DNA from 2 places in the Mesorhizobium abyssinicae genome. Region 1 is predicted to be linked to the other one. Evidence: riboswitches for the same ligand, from Rfam matches in the RefSeq annotation. Region 1 holds a riboswitch; the other holds the start of a gene.
What was found. Region 1 has a riboswitch for cobalamin ahead of metE (5-methyltetrahydropteroyltriglutamate--homocysteine S-methyltransferase). Riboswitches for the same ligand answer to the same signal wherever they lie in the genome.
Positions count from the first base shown of each region.

Region 2: linked by a shared signal. The riboswitch ahead of PU724_RS10330 (aromatic ring-hydroxylating oxygenase subunit alpha) and the one ahead of metE (5-methyltetrahydropteroyltriglutamate--homocysteine S-methyltransferase) in region 1 are both predicted to bind cobalamin.

Region 1 covers NZ_JARAKC010000032.1:41,290-48,694, forward strand. The annotation lists gene ggt (gamma-glutamyltransferase) at 1-355, shown strand, start outside; gene PU724_RS31450 (hypothetical protein) at 437-871, shown strand; gene PU724_RS31455 (cytochrome-c peroxidase) at 1,061-2,116, shown strand; gene metE (5-methyltetrahydropteroyltriglutamate--homocysteine S-methyltransferase) at 2,354-4,699, opposite strand; cobalamin riboswitch at 4,797-4,996, opposite strand; partial or broken gene PU724_RS31465 (IS630 family transposase) at 5,300-5,533, shown strand; partial or broken gene PU724_RS31470 (Mu transposase domain-containing protein) at 5,848-6,215, shown strand; gene PU724_RS31475 (hypothetical protein) at 6,683-6,889, shown strand; gene PU724_RS31480 (DUF982 domain-containing protein) at 7,068-7,370, shown strand.
Region 2 covers NZ_JARAKC010000003.1:491,626-499,030, reverse strand. The annotation lists gene PU724_RS10350 (ABC transporter ATP-binding protein) at 1-292, shown strand, start outside; gene PU724_RS10345 (DUF680 domain-containing protein) at 383-622, opposite strand; gene PU724_RS10340 (DUF680 domain-containing protein) at 728-937, opposite strand; gene PU724_RS10335 (DUF680 domain-containing protein) at 1,008-1,214, opposite strand; cobalamin riboswitch at 1,723-1,925, shown strand; gene PU724_RS10330 (aromatic ring-hydroxylating oxygenase subunit alpha) at 2,048-3,295, shown strand; gene PU724_RS10325 (FAD-binding oxidoreductase) at 3,314-4,414, shown strand; gene PU724_RS10320 (PqqD family peptide modification chaperone) at 4,563-4,991, shown strand; gene PU724_RS10315 (serine kinase) at 5,028-6,074, shown strand; gene PU724_RS10310 (glycosyltransferase family 2 protein) at 6,071-6,823, shown strand; gene PU724_RS10305 (glycosyltransferase family 2 protein) at 6,823-7,405, shown strand, end outside.

The sequences.
Region 1 (7,405 bases):
GCCTGGCGGACCGGCAATCTTCCCCTCCATAGTGCAGGCGCTGTCGAACCTGATCGATCATGGCATGGGCGTGCAGCAGGCGGTAGAGGCGCCGCGCGTTTGGACGCGAGGCTATAGGGTAAAGGTTGAGGCTTCGTTCCCCGAAGGCGCTCTAGCGGCATTACGCGACCGCGGTCACAATGTGGCGGCGATCAACAGCGTTGGCGGCGGGATGAGCGCGATTCAGTTTGATGCGGACGGCACAATGACTGGTGCCGCATGCTGGCGCGCCGACGGTATGCCAATCGGGCTCGGCGGCGGATTGGCGCGGCCCGGCGCATTTTTCAAACCCGGATCAGAAGCGCCCGGTACATGACCACACTGGCGGGGTGGCAGCCGGTTGAAGACCATCTCGTTTGACGACGTGGGTGAACGGTTCCTCGATCTGCCTTAGGGATTGCCAGATGCAGTTCATTTAGGGATACCTAAAGCAATAAAAGGGGTAGAAGCACACAAACTGATCGTCTCTGTCAAGCTCGGTGAGGATTTACTTTTAACGATTATCCCGGACCCCGCAGAAGCTTTCCAGTCGCGCGAAGTCGAAATCCTTGCTTCATCTCGGAATTCGCTTGGAGTGGCCGTGAAAGACGAGACGCAGGTTATAAGAAGGAAGGCTGCCATTGCGAGCGTGCGGATCATAGGTCTTTCTCCCATGAGTTGTTTTGAATTTGACGCGCATGAGTTGTATGCAAGAATAGATACTGCCATTTTGGCGAAGTCTGTAAGCGGAGGTTCCACAATGAAGGTTCAATGGACCGGGGAACGAATGAACTTTAGAGCATTCAGCAGCACCCTTGAGGTCGAGCAGATGCTGCTTCGTAACGAGAGCTGACGATAGGTGCCTCAAGCATCTCTTTGAGATCCAATCGAAAAAGGCGGTTCCCTTCCCTGCCGTTTGCGCCGCTGTCGCGGAATAACGGTGTCAGACGACCCGATTCTCCTCCCGCCGCTGATCTAGCGCAGGGCGTTCACGAACCGCATACCCCAAAGTGGATGCGTACACCACGCAGAGAGATCGTCTATGAAAGTCCTGTTGACTACGATGGCTATCGCCGTGCCCGCAGCCGCCGCTTTTGCTGATCAAGCGATCCCCGAACACCTCAGAGAAACCGCTCTGGCCACTTTCAAGCCTTTAGCATCTATCACACCGGCAGTCACCAACAACCCGATTACCCCAGCGAAGATCGCTCTCGGCAAGGCAATCTTCTTCGATCCACGCGTCTCGGCATCAGGCGTCTTCTCATGCAATTCGTGCCACAACTTGGCAACTGGGGGCGACGACAACCGTGAGACTTCGATCGGCCATGGTTGGCAAAAAGGGCCGCGCAACGCGCCCACGGTTTTGAACGCTGTCTTCAACATCGCGCAGTTCTGGGATGGTCGCGCCGAAGACCTCAAGGCCCAAGCCAAGGGACCAGTGCAAGCCGCTGTCGAAATGGCCAACACACCGGATCAACTCGTCGCCACGCTCAAGTCGATGCCGCAATATGTCGAGTGGTTCAACGCAGCTTTCCCGGATGAAGCCGATCGCGTCACCTTCGAAAACTTCACCAAGGCAATCGAAGCCTTCGAGGCGACACTGGTCACGCCAGCCCCTTTCGATGATTTCCTCAATGGTGATGACGCCGCCATGACAACCGAACAAAAACAGGGTCTGGCACTTTTCATGGACAAAGGCTGCTCGTCCTGCCATGCCGGTGTCAACGTTGGCGGGGACGGCTACTACCCATTCGGCCTTGTTGAAAGGCCCAGCGCTGACATCCTGCCGGAAAATGACAAGGGCCGATTGGCGGTCACCAATAAAGCCGAAGATTCTTATGTCTTCCGCGTGGCGCCGCTGCGCAATGTAACGCTCACCGCGCCGTATTTTCATTCGGGCAAGGTATGGGATCTGAAACAGGCCGTGGCCATCATGGGAAAGACTCAACTCGGCGAAGAATTGACGACAGAAGAAGTCGACCGGCTCGTTGCCTTCCTTAACGCGTTGACCGGAAGGGTGCCCAACGTCGTCTATCCCATTTTACCGGCCGAAACCGCGACAACGCCTCGACCTGTGTCGCGGATTTCAGGAAAATAAATGGCCTGAGCTTCGGAAAGTCGCAAAAAACGGTAATAGCGAACCATCACTGAGAGGGAGGCCACTCGGCTTCCACCAAGTCCCCTGATCTAATCTAAACGCGCAGACGGCGCTTCCGTCGCCTGCTCGTCGCGATGGCATCATGTTGCCAGGACGTTCTGCGAGCCGAGGCGTTTTCGCGGGATTCGAGGCAGCGTTAGCCGTTGACTCGCCACATGACGAGAATTCGGCAAAGCCTCAGACCTCCACTCTCTCCCGGAGCGCGCGTGCTGCAGCGACCATGTTCAGGAGGGCAGGGCGGACCTCCTCCCAATTGCGTGTTTTGAGGCCACAGTCGGGGTTTACCCAAAGGTGACCATCAGACAAGCGCTCGCGGGCAAGCATGAGGAGGGCCGAAATCTCGGCGACTTCCGGAACGCGCGGTGAGTGGATGTCATAGACTCCGGGACCGATTTCGTTCGGATATTTAGAGCTCGTAAAGGCGTCCAGCAGTTCCATTGCCGAGCGCGATGTCTCAATCGAAATTACATCAGCGTCCAGCTCAGCGATCGCGTCGATGATCTCGTTGAACTCCGAATAGCACATGTGGGTATGGATCTGAGTCGAGTCCTTTACACCTGTTGAAGCGATCCGGAAGCATTCGACCGACCAGTCGAGATAGACCTTCCAGTCGCACTTGCGCAGTGGCAAGCCTTCGCGAAACGCGGCCTCGTCGATCTGGATCATCCTTGCGCCGAATCTTTCGAGGTCCGTCACTTCATCGCGAATAGCGAGCGCGATCTGGCGGCAGACCTCGGAGCGGGGTACGTCATCGCGAACAAAAGACCAATTGAGAATGGTCACCGGGCCTGTAAGCATTCCCTTCACAGGCTTTTGCGTAAGCGACTGGGCGAATTGCCACCAGCGCACCGTCATCGGATTGGGGCGCGATACGTCGCCGAAGATGATGGGGGGACGCACGCAGCGCGACCCATAGCTCTGCACCCAGGCATGTTCGGTGAAGGCGAAGCCGGAAAGTTGCTCGCCGAAATGCTGTACCATGTCGTTTCGTTCGAACTCGCCATGCACCAGCACGTCCAGCCCGATCTCCTCCTGCCAGCGAATAGCAGCCTCGGTCTCCTTCTTCAGAAAGGTTTCGTAATCGACATAGCTGAGATGGCCCTTCCCGTGAGCGGACCGCGCCTTGCGCACCTGAGGCGTCTGCGGAAAGGATCCAATGGTCGTCGTAGGGAACGGCGGCAGGCCGAGCGTGCTGGCCTGGACCTTGGAACGGTCGGCAAATGCGCTCTTTCGTTGCTTCATAGCGCCGTTGATGTCGGCGATCCGCCCTTCAACGAGCGGGTCATGGACCTTCGTGGATGTTGCGCGAGTCGAGGCAGCCTCGTCAGAAGCTTTCAACTCGCCAGCCACGGCATCTCTACCTTGGGACAAAGCCCGAGCCACGATGACCAGCTCGTCGGTCTTCTGGGCCGCGAAGGCGAGCCACGACCTGATGTTCGCATCCAGTACCGTCTCCATACGCAAGTCGATCGGCACATGCAGCATCGAGCACGAAGGCGCGATCTCGACTCGGTCCAACGGCCAGCCCGCGACGATCGGCTTGATGCGGTCGAGAATGGCAGTGAGGTTCGCGCGCCAGACGTTGCGGCCATTGATCAAGCCAAGCGATAACACCAGATCCTTAGGCGCGAGCCGACCAGCCGTCTCCAACTGTTCAGGAGCACGCGAGAGATCAAGATGCAGGCCGGCCAAAGGCAGCGATATCGCCGTCTCGAGATTGTCCCCCAGCGGCCCGAAATAAGTAGCCAGCATGATCTTCAGCTCGGGCGCGGCCTTCGACAGCTGCCCATAGGCAAATTCAAGTGCGGCTCGTTCGTTCGGGTTTAGATCGAGCACAAGCGCTGGCTCATCGATCTGCACCCAGTCGGCTCCCGAAAGTTTCAACCTCCGCAGGAGTTGCTCGTAGACGGGCAGAAGCCGCGGCAGCAGCGTGAGGGGATTGAAACCTTGGGCAGGTGACTTCGCCAGCTTGAGAAAAGTGACCGGTCCAAGGATGACCGGGCGTGTATGAATGCCCAGGGCTTTAGCCTCGAGGAAGTAATCAACCGGTTTGGTCGACGAGAGTGTGAACGCCTGATCGTCGTCAAGTTCCGGCACAATGTAATGATAGTTGGTGTCGAACCATTTGGTCATTTCCATCGCGGTTAGGGCAGGGCAAGCCGCATCCTCCCGACCAGAGTCGCAATTCCCCGTCTGACCTTGGTTGCCACGGGCCATGGCGAAATAGATGTCGAGTGGGACCTCGCCGCTATTCCATGCGTAGCGGGACGGCACAGCGCCGACCATGGCGGCGGTGTCGAGTACATGGTCGTAGAGCGAAAAGTCGTTCGACGGGATTTTCGACACACCGCGATCGCGCTGCTCCTCCCAGCTCGCGGCACGGAGCGCCTTTGCCGTCGCGAGAAGCTCGGCAGCGCAAGATTTTCCGGACCAATAGCTTTCAACTGAGAATTTCAATTCCCGCCTGCGACCGATACGCGGCACACCAAGCGTTGCTACAGGAATTTGCTGAGAGAGAGTCATGCGATACCCCGATGGTTGGGGCGTGGGGGACAACGAAGGCGCCATTAGGCCGGTACGAACGCCGGGCTGCCAGCGGCCACCGAGACACCCCGCCCGTGGACAATAGTTCGCCGTGGCAGGTCTCCTAGCTCGGGGGTCATAGCCTCTACCCGTCTTGCCGAGGCTGTTCGCCTCAGTGACATAAGTGGGGTCGGCTCGCCTCTAACAGTTGCGGGGGCAGCGCCGGCATCGCACCGGCTTCCCTCTTAGCTCCGCTGCGGCTGCGCCGTACGGAGAACCATGGCTTGGACACAATCACAGCAGTGCGCTCTCTTGTCAACCGCGCATAAAGAAATCTTTATGTCATTATGTGAACGCATTTGTATTATCGCAGTGATTTCCAAGTCGCGTGAGGGTCGAACAAGGGGCGTTCGGATCGTGAATATGTTTAATGCGGCACGCGAGAAGGCAGATTGGCTACATGAAGCAGACCTTGGCTGCTGCAGGGACCGAGCCAAATCGACAAATGGGCGCGCTGTGCAGAACTGTGACAGACGGCGGTTCGGCCCGGCCGCGCAAGGGTCGTTAGCCGCGCCTTTGGTCGGACCGATTGGGGCGCGAACGCAGTGTGTCTGGCTCGACGCCGTCGAGGGCTTCTTCACCGCGCTGTCGAAGCGACGCCTCAAGCGAGGCGGCTTTCAACCTGTCGTCCTCCTGTAGGGGCCATCAACCGCTTCCTCGCCGAGCATAATCCGACAACCCAAACGCTTCACTTGGACCGCCGACCCGGACAAAATCATCGCCGCCGTCAAACCTGGGCACCAAGGGTTGGATTCAATCCACTACTATGGATAGCGACTACTGCTCGAAAAGAAGTGCCAAGGTGGGGCCAGCCGCGCGCTCGTACTCGGCTTATATCCGATTCCAGATGCAGTTCATTTCGGGCAACCTAACGCAATAAAAGGGGTAGAAGCACGCAAACTGGCATCTCTGTTCAAGCTCGGTGAGGATTTACTTTTAACGCTTCATGGCCGCGCCGGGCGGCTCGCTCCAGACGCGAGGTGCTCGGCCTGCAGTTCTGCTTCACGCCATCCCAGGCGGAGTCAGGATTGGCGCGTTCAAGGGCGCAACAAAGCTGCCCCAGACGAAGCAGAGGGGAAAGACGAACGCGGGTCGGCTACGTCAAGAAGAACGCGAACGCCGGCCGGCGGTTCGAGAGCTGGGCGGCGTTCGAGGCGCATCTGGATCGGTGGACGCGCGAGGTTGCCGACCAGGGAGAACAACCGGCGTTGCACCCGTGGAACGTTTTGCCGCTGAAGCTCGAGCGCTCCGCGCGCTTTCCGGCAGCTCGCCGTTGGGCACCTGCAGGACCTGATCCGCAAGGTCCAGGCCGACTGTGCGATCGATCTGGATACTAACAGCTACTCAGTGCCCTGGCGCCTGATCGGCGAGAGCGTCCAGGTCGTGGTGTTGGCTGGCTGTGTGATCATCCGTCATGCGGCCAGATGGTAGCGATCATGCCCTGTGCCAGGGGCAGTGGTACAATTGCGAAAAGGGTTTCGGCTTCATTGCTCCTGAAACGGTGAGAAGGACGTCTTCGTTCATGCCACCGCGCAGACCCGCTCAGGACTGAGCATCCGGCGCGCGCGTGTGGCCCTATTACCTGCTGAACGCCAAGTTCAAGCTGGTCGCAGACTGCGTCAAGGACCCCAAAGCAGAGGACACGCTGCTCCAGCGCACGCTTATCAAGGCTTCGCCGGACGCATGGAGGGGCAGAAGGTGTTTGTCCAATGCGGGCAGGGCAAGAAAGGCCTGGAAGTTCGGAATATTCGCCTCGCTTAGCCAAATGCGTTGGCCCAACCGAAATCGCGCCTCAGACAAAGAAAAAGCCCGCTGCCGGGAGGAGGTGGCAGCGGGCTCTATTTCGAATGAGACGCGGGAGGAGGTGCGCCCCACTCAACGTCGGCACCTCATCTGGGAGGAGTAGATGGCCGAGAGGAGTAGATGGCCGACAACATGACCATACCGATAGCAACTGATATTGCAATGCACAAATTTTTTATCGCAAGTGCGAAATCGTGCCGGATCCGCTTAGTCGAGCCTGAAAAGTCCGGTCAGGCTGCGGCTTTGTTGCGGGCACGCTTGGCAGTGCCGGCGCGCGCTCTTGCGCACTTTAGAACGGCGGTGATGAATCACTTTATAGCTCAATAATGACGGCCGCGTTTCATAGCAAGCAAGCCATGCATGATGTTGCGGATCGCTACCCGGCCGCAATCGCGGATCTTTCTCGTGAACCGTCATCGCCCTGACAACACATTGTGCCATGGTCGCCGCGTCGATGCGGCGCCTCTTCACGCAAATTGGCTTATTTGGAAGGTTGGAGGAACGAATGAACGCTGAGGTTTTCAGCAGCCCCCTTTTCGTGAAGCGGGCTACGCACATCATCCAAGAGATTGCCGGCCTTGCGGATGCAATCGATTTTCTCAATGAATGGCCGGCAGATCGCAGAGACCTGATCCACGAAGCCGCCCTGAGAGCATGCTACGATGCATACGACGGGCGCAAGCCGGTAAGCACGGCGCAAAATGCCTTTTTTGGCTTTGCGAAGCGGGTCGCCATATTGGAAGATCCAACCTCCGCGATGCAGTGGATCGCCGCCTGCAGATCTGGCAGTGGAAAAGTGCCGGTGTAGACTTCGACGACGGGGTTGAGACTGGCGCAAGGCGC
Region 2 (7,405 bases), on a different contig from region 1:
GAATGGTGCGGCGGTGAGTTTCGGCGTGCGGCCGGAAGACCTGGCGATCGCTACCGGCACCGAGTATCTGTTTGAGGGAACGGTGGACTATGTCGAGCAGCTCGGCGAGGTCCAGCTCGTCTATGTCGACATCGGCCGCGCCGACCTGCCGCTGGTGACGAAACTGCCGGGCAATGTCGAGGTCAAGCGCGGCGCTGTGCTGCGGCTCAACGCCGATCCCGGCGACCTGCACATCTTCGACGCTGACGGCCACTCCTTCACGCTTCATATGGCGGAAGCCAAGGCGGCCTGACCTTCACGTGAGACAAAAAAGGAGCGGCGGGCTGTGCCCGCCGCTCTTGCTATTTCAGCCCGGTCCATCCCGATCCGGGATGGACGGCTGTTAGCGCCCGAACAGGTTGCGGTCGCTACCCTGAGGCGCGGACTTCTCGACATCGCCCGACGAGTTCAGCAGCTTGTAGACCGGCGAGCTGGTGTCGCGCGTCGACGACGTCTGCGTGGTGTCGACGTTGGCGGCCGGCCGCTGATTGTTGATGTCGGTCCCACCAACATTGTCGTTGCGGGCATAGGCGCTGCCGGCGGCGATCAAAAGTGCGGCGGCAGTAAGAGCAATCTTCTTCATTTTGGGTACTCCTGGATTTGCGTAGGAGCGGCGGGCCAGCCGCCGCGTCCGGCTTCCGTTTGGCCGCGACCCGAACCGGAGGTCCGGGATCGCGGTCCGGTCGGTTTAGTTGTTGCCGAAGAGGTTACGGTCGCTGCCCTGGTTGGCGGGCTGCTCGGCGGCCGGTTCCGACTTCTTGATCGATGCCGTGTACGAGCTGTCGACGGCAGCAGCGGGCTGATTGGCACCGTTGGAACCGTAATTGTCGCTGCCGGATGCGAAAGCGCCGCCCGAGATGGCCAGAAGGGCCGCTGTGGCAAGGATGATCTTCTTCATTTTAGTGCTCCTGAATTTCTGACGATCCCGAGCGGCAGGCTCTTGCCCACCGCGGGTCAGGGATCGTGTGTTAGTTGTTGCCGAACAGGTTGCGGTCCGAGCCCTGTGCCGGTGTCTGAGCGGCGGGTTCCGACTTCTCGATCGAAGCCGTGTACGAGCTGTCGACGGCAGCGGCGGGCTGATTGGCACCGTTCGAACCGTAATTGTCGCTGCCACCAGCAAAGGCGCTGCCGGAAATGGCCAGAAGGGCGGCGGCAGTAAGAGCAATCTTTTTCATTTTTGGTACTCCAGTATATTTTTTCCGTCCGTCTAGCGGCGTGTCTTGGGAGGAAATCGCGTCGTTCGGACAGCCCCGATGTGGGAGAGCTATCGGCCGCTTTCCAATCACGAAGTTTTTCCGTCTGGCCTATGAATCTGCACCTTGAAATTGTACCAAGGCCATCTACACGTGACGAAATGCGAAGCAATATCAATTGGTTGATCAAATCGTCCATCGAGCCAAGTGACGATTCCGAAGATCTGCGTTCACACCGTCCTGCACGCATTGTCAACAGAAACGAACCGTTCGGTTCGATTTTAGAATCTCCTAATAGTCACTTTTCTATACTGTTAACCAATTCAGAGCCGCCCAGGGCCGATTCGAACACGGTTTTCTCCGCCTCGATTCGCATGCGGCAGCGTGTGACATCGGTCGCCTTGCAGGGCCAATATCAGCTTCATGGGTCGTGTCGCGCCGCATGGATGCGATGTCGTTTTCATGCCGATGGCGCGGCGGCTGTCGTGATTAAGATCAGACCATCTCAGGTGCCGCTCCGTGACGACGGGACGGAGAATTGGGAAGCCGGTCAGAACCCGGCGCTGCCCCCGCAACGGTGGTGGAGTTCAAAGTCGCGACGGGAGACCACTGGGCCATCGGCCTGGGAAGGTGCCGCGACCGCCCGCCAGGGCACTCCAGAGCCCGGAAACCAGCCAGGGATACTTGAACTCGACTGATCGCGGTGGGCGGTCAAGAGGCGAATGGTGCGTGCCCGGCCATGCCGGCGGCGGTCGTTCTTCTCAATCACCACCAGTTCAGTCCTTGAAGCGGTGCGACAAACGCGAGGACAGGACATGGATGCGCGCAACGACATGCTGAGGCTGCTGCACGGCCGCAGGCCGGGCTTTTCGCTTGAACAGCCTTTCTATACCGACCCGGACTATTTCAAGCTCGACATGGAGCTGATCTGGTACCGCGACTGGCTGTTCATCGGCCACGATTGCGAATTGCCGAAGCCGGGCTGCTACATCACCGCGCAGGTCGGCGACTATCCGGTAGTCCTGGTTCGCGACCAGCAAGGCAGGGTCAATGCCTTCCATAATTCCTGCCGCCATCGCGGCAGCCGCGTCTGCAACGCCGAGAAGGGCACCGCGGCGAAGCTCGTCTGCCCCTATCATCAATGGACCTACGAGCTCGACGGCAGGCTGCTGTTCGCCCGCCAGATGGCGGATGGTTTCGACAAGAGCCAGTTCGGCCTGAAGCCGGTCGCTTGCGAAAGCGTCGGCGGCTACATCTTCATCTGCCTGGCGAAGGAGCCCGCCGATTTCGCGCTAATGCGCGCCATGATCGAACCCTATCTCCTGCCGCATCGGTTGAGCGAAGCGAAGGTCGCTTTCGAATCGACCATCGTCGAGAAGGGCAACTGGAAGCTGGTCTGGGAAAACAACCGCGAGTGCTACCATTGCGCCGGCAACCATCCCGAACTCTGCAAGACCTTCCCCGAGGCGCCGACGGTGACCGGCGTGCATGGTGCCGAAAGCGATCCCGAGATGCAGGCGCATTGGGCGAAATGCGAGGCGGCGGGCCTGCCGAGCAAGTTCCGCATCGACCCGGCGGGACAGTATCGCGCCACCCGCGCGCCGCTCTTGCGCGACGCCGTCAGCTACACGATGAGCGGCAAGCGCGCGGTGAGGAAGAACCTTTCCACGAGCGTCTCGGCGGACCGCATCGGCACGTTGATGCACTATCACTATCCGACCACCTGGAACCATATCCTGATCGACCATGCCGTCACCTTCCGGGTGCTGCCGATCAGCGCCACCGAAACCGCGGTGACGACGAAATGGCTGGTCCACAAGGATGCGGTGGAAGGCGTCGATTACGATCTTGCCGAACTCACCCATGTCTGGACCGAGACCAACGACCAGGATCGCCGCATCGTCGAGGAAAATGCTTTCGGCATCCTCTCGCCGGCCTATGAGCCCGGCCCCTATTCGGAGCAGCATGAGGGCGGCGTCATCCAGTTCGTCGAATGGTACGCCTCCTTCATGGGCCCGCGCCTTGCCGAAGGCGGCCGGCCGGCGCTGCGCAGCGTTGCTTGAGGTGAAGGGATGAACGCGATGACGGATCTCGCCCTCTATCGCCATCTCGACGAGATGGCGCCCTGGAACGACCGGCTGCAGGTGCTGGAGGTGATCGGCGTCAGCGACGAGGCGCCGGACGTCAAGACCTTCACCTTCCGCTCCGACAACCAGACCTGGTTCCGCTACAAGCCCGGCCAGTTCGTGACGCTGGAACTGCCGGTCGCCGACGGACCGCTGATGCGCACCTACACGCTGTCCTCATCGCCCTCGCGGCCGTTCTCGATCGCGGTGACGGTGAAGGCGCAGGCCGGCAGCATCGGCACGCGCTGGATGTTCGACAATCTCAAGCCCGGCGCCCATGTGAAGGCCTATGGCCCGGCCGGCGATTTCTCGCTGCACAGCCATCCGGCGGCCAAGTACCTGTTCATCTCGGCCGGCTCCGGCGTAACACCGATGATGTCGATGCTGCGCTGGCTGAACGACTGCGCGCCCTGGACCGATGTCGGCTTCGTCAACTGCGCACGCAGGGCGGAAGAGATCATTTTTCGCAAGGAGCTTGAATTGCTGGGCAGCCGCATGCCCGGCCTGTCGCTCGGCTTCATGATCGAGGAACGCTCCAGCCGCGAGGGCTGGTTCGGTCATATGGGCCGCATCGACGCCATTCGCCTGCCGCTGCTCGCTCCCGACTTCCGCGAGCGCGAGATATTCTGCTGCGGCCCCGACCCGTTCATGCGCGCGGTGCGGCAGATGTTGGAGGCGGCGGGCTTCGACATGGCCAGGTATCACCAGGAAAGCTTTGCCGCGCCGACGGTGGAGGAAGTGCCGGCGCCGTTCGCGCTGCCGGGCGACGGCGGCGTCGAGACCCCCGTCGAGGCCGCGACGCCGGTGCGCTTCTCGCTTTCCGACGTCGACGCCGAATGCCTTGCCGGACAGACCGTGCTGCAGACGGCGCGCGCCTCGGGCGTCAGGATCCCGGCCGCCTGCGAGTTCGGCCTCTGCGGCACCTGCAAGGTCAGGAAGGTCTCTGGCGAGGTCGCGATGAGCCACAATGGCGGCATTCTCGATCACGAGATCGACGACGGCTTCATCCTTGCCTGCTGCTCGAGGCCGCTGACGCGGCTGGAAATCGAGGCCTGATTCCGCCGCGTAGACCCCAAGAATGGCAAGCGGCCTGCCGTGTCCGTCGTCTTGCCAAGCCAGAACCGAGTGTTTACAGGCCTTCCTCGGGGAGAGCGGCCGCCGCAAAGGCGGTTGCTTGCGCGAGCCATGAAGTGGGGCAGGGACAATGCCGCAAGCCAATGTCTACGCAGTCGCGAGCAAGGATATCGTTTTCGAATCCTTCGACGGCGAAGCTGTCGTGCTTGATCTGGCGAGCGGGAAGTATTTCGGGTTCTCCGATTCGGGCAGCCGGGTCTGGCAGGCGCTGTCTTCGGGCGTCGGTGCGCAGGCGCTGGCCGGATCGATAGCCGGCGCAGCGGCGACCGGCGCGACCGGGCTTGACGCCTTCATTGCGCAATTGGTCGAGCTCGGACTGCTGGTGCCTTCCGATGGCACGGCGCAGCCGCTGCCGGACGAACTGGCTGCCGAACTTGCGGTGGCAAACGAGCCGCTCAATGTGAGCGTCCATGACGATCTCGCCGACCTGATCATCGTCGACCCGATCCACGAGGTCGAGGAGCCTCTCGGCTGGCCGGCAGTCAAGCAGGCATCCTGAGAGATCGGCAGCACGTCGGCCGAGCCGGGATAGACCATGCCGCGTGTGACCCTTGAGACATTGCCGGACTACGCCCGCTATCTCATCGCGGCCGCCGAAGACGCGGCGCTCTTTCCGGTCACGCGGACAGTCCGCCTGCCCGCCCTTGAACTGACCGTGCATCTCGAGCCCGGCGCGCTGGCCGACGCGCTTGGCCATGCCTTTGTCGAGGCCGGGGACGATCAGCCGGGATTGCCCGCTTGCCGCATTTTCGTAGGCCATCCCGGCATTGGCGGCATGCCCGAGCCGGCACGATGGGGGGACGCGCATTTCACCGAACACGGTTTCGCGCAGCGTCTCGCCGGCGCCGGTTTGCGCGGCCACTACTTTCACGATCTCGATTTCTGGCAGGTCTACGATCCGCAGCGGCGCGTCGGCGTGCAGTTGATGCGGGCGGCGGATGCCTTTCCGCCGTGGGAAACGGGTTCGCCGCTGCGCGCCTTCCTGCACTGGGAATACGGCGCGCGCGGCATGCGGCTCGCCCATGCCGGCACGCTCGGTGCCGACGGCAGCGGCGTGCTGCTCGCCGGCGCCGGCGGCGCCGGAAAATCAGGCACGGTCGTAGCCGGGCTGCTCAACGGGCTCGACAGTGTCGGCGACGACTATGTGCTGGTCGATCTTTCGAGCAGCGTGATCGCCCGGCCGCTATTTTCGGTGCTCAAGCAGGACCCGAAGGGATTTGCCCGGCTCGGACTGAAAGACCGACTGGGCAGCGACAGGCCGCTCAACTGGCAAGGCAAGCATGTTTTCCACATAGGGGATATCGCCTCCAGGCCGATCCCCGGCACGCTGGACATCGTTGCGCTGATGGTGCCACATATCGGCGCTGGTGGGACAAGCTCGATCATGCCGATGTCGCGCAGGGACGCCATGATTGCGCTGGCGCCGTCGGGGATCGCGCAGATGCCGGGCGAGCGGGAAAGCGGCTTTCGCTTCTTCAGCGATCTTACCCGACTGCTGCCGTGCTACCGTCTGTCCCTGGGCACGGATCCCGGCGAGATCGCCGGCACCATTGCGGATTTCCTCGCGCGGGGCGCTTCGTGAAACTGAGCGTGATCATGCCGGTCTACAACCGCGAGCGCTATGTCGTCCCGGCATTGCGTTCGCTGCTCAGGCAATGCGACGCCGCCGATCTCGACATCATCGTCATCGACGACGGCTCGACCGACGGTTCAGCCGACGCCGTGCGCTCGATGATTGGCGAGAGCCCCTGCATCCGCCTGTTCCAGCAACAGAACGCGGGCGTGACCCGGGCCCGCAACACCGGGCTCAGGCTGCTCAAGCCGGACACCGAGCTGGTTTCTTTCCTCGATTCCGACGACATCTCGCCGGCCGGGCGTTTCGAGGCCGATGTCGAGCTGTTCCGGAAAGATCCCGGCCTTGAGCTCAGCTATTCGAGAATGATGCTGGTCGACAACATCGATGACGAGCGGTTGGAGCCGGCCGCGGACAGCTACCGCATCACCGTCCGCGGCATCCACCTGTCCTCGGCGATCTTCTCGCGCCGCCTGGTCGAGCGCATTGGCTGGTTCGACGAGGAGTTCGCCCAGGCGGAAGACACGGACTATCTGCTTCGCGGCTTCGAGATCGGCCCCCGTTATGTGCTCCCGGAAACGGTGGCGCTCTATTACCGCCGGCATCCCGGCAACATGACCAAGCAGGAAGATGTCCAGTCGCGCGAGTTCCTGCGCGCCATATACAAATCGATGAAGCGGCGCAGGGCCAACCCGTCTCTGCGGCCGATCGAGGGCATCTTCGAACTCGACAAGCTGACCGACTGGCGGTTCATGTGATGAGCGGATATGGCGTCGTCATTCCGGCCTTCAATGCCAGCACCACAATAGCCGAGACGCTGCAATCGGTGGCGGCGCAGACCGTTCGGGCGGAACTGGTCGTGATCGTCGACGACGGGTCGACCGATGACCTCGCTTCCGCGATCGTCGGCGCCGATCTTCCGGTCAAGCTGTTGCGGCAGGACAATGCCGGGCCAGGCAGCGCAACCACCCGAGGCATCGCGGCGCTGTCGACGCCGTTTGTCGCCACGCTCGACGCCGACGATCTGTGGCTGCCGACCAAGATCGAGGCGCAGCTCGCCTATCTCGAACGGTCTCCGCAAACTGCGGGCGTCTTCACCCATCAGCGCAATTTCCGTCATGACCAGCCCGATCTGCCCGACCCGCCCGCGACGCCTGGCTGGTCGCGCACGACGATGGTGATCCGCCGCGAGGTCACTGAGGCCGTCGGGCCGATCGTCGACCCGCCGGGCGGCCGCGGCGAGATGATCGACTGGATCGCCCGGGTGCGCGAAGCGGGCTTCGCCCTCGACATGCTGGATGAGGTGCTGGCGCTCAGGCGTATCAGGCCGGGCAGCCTGT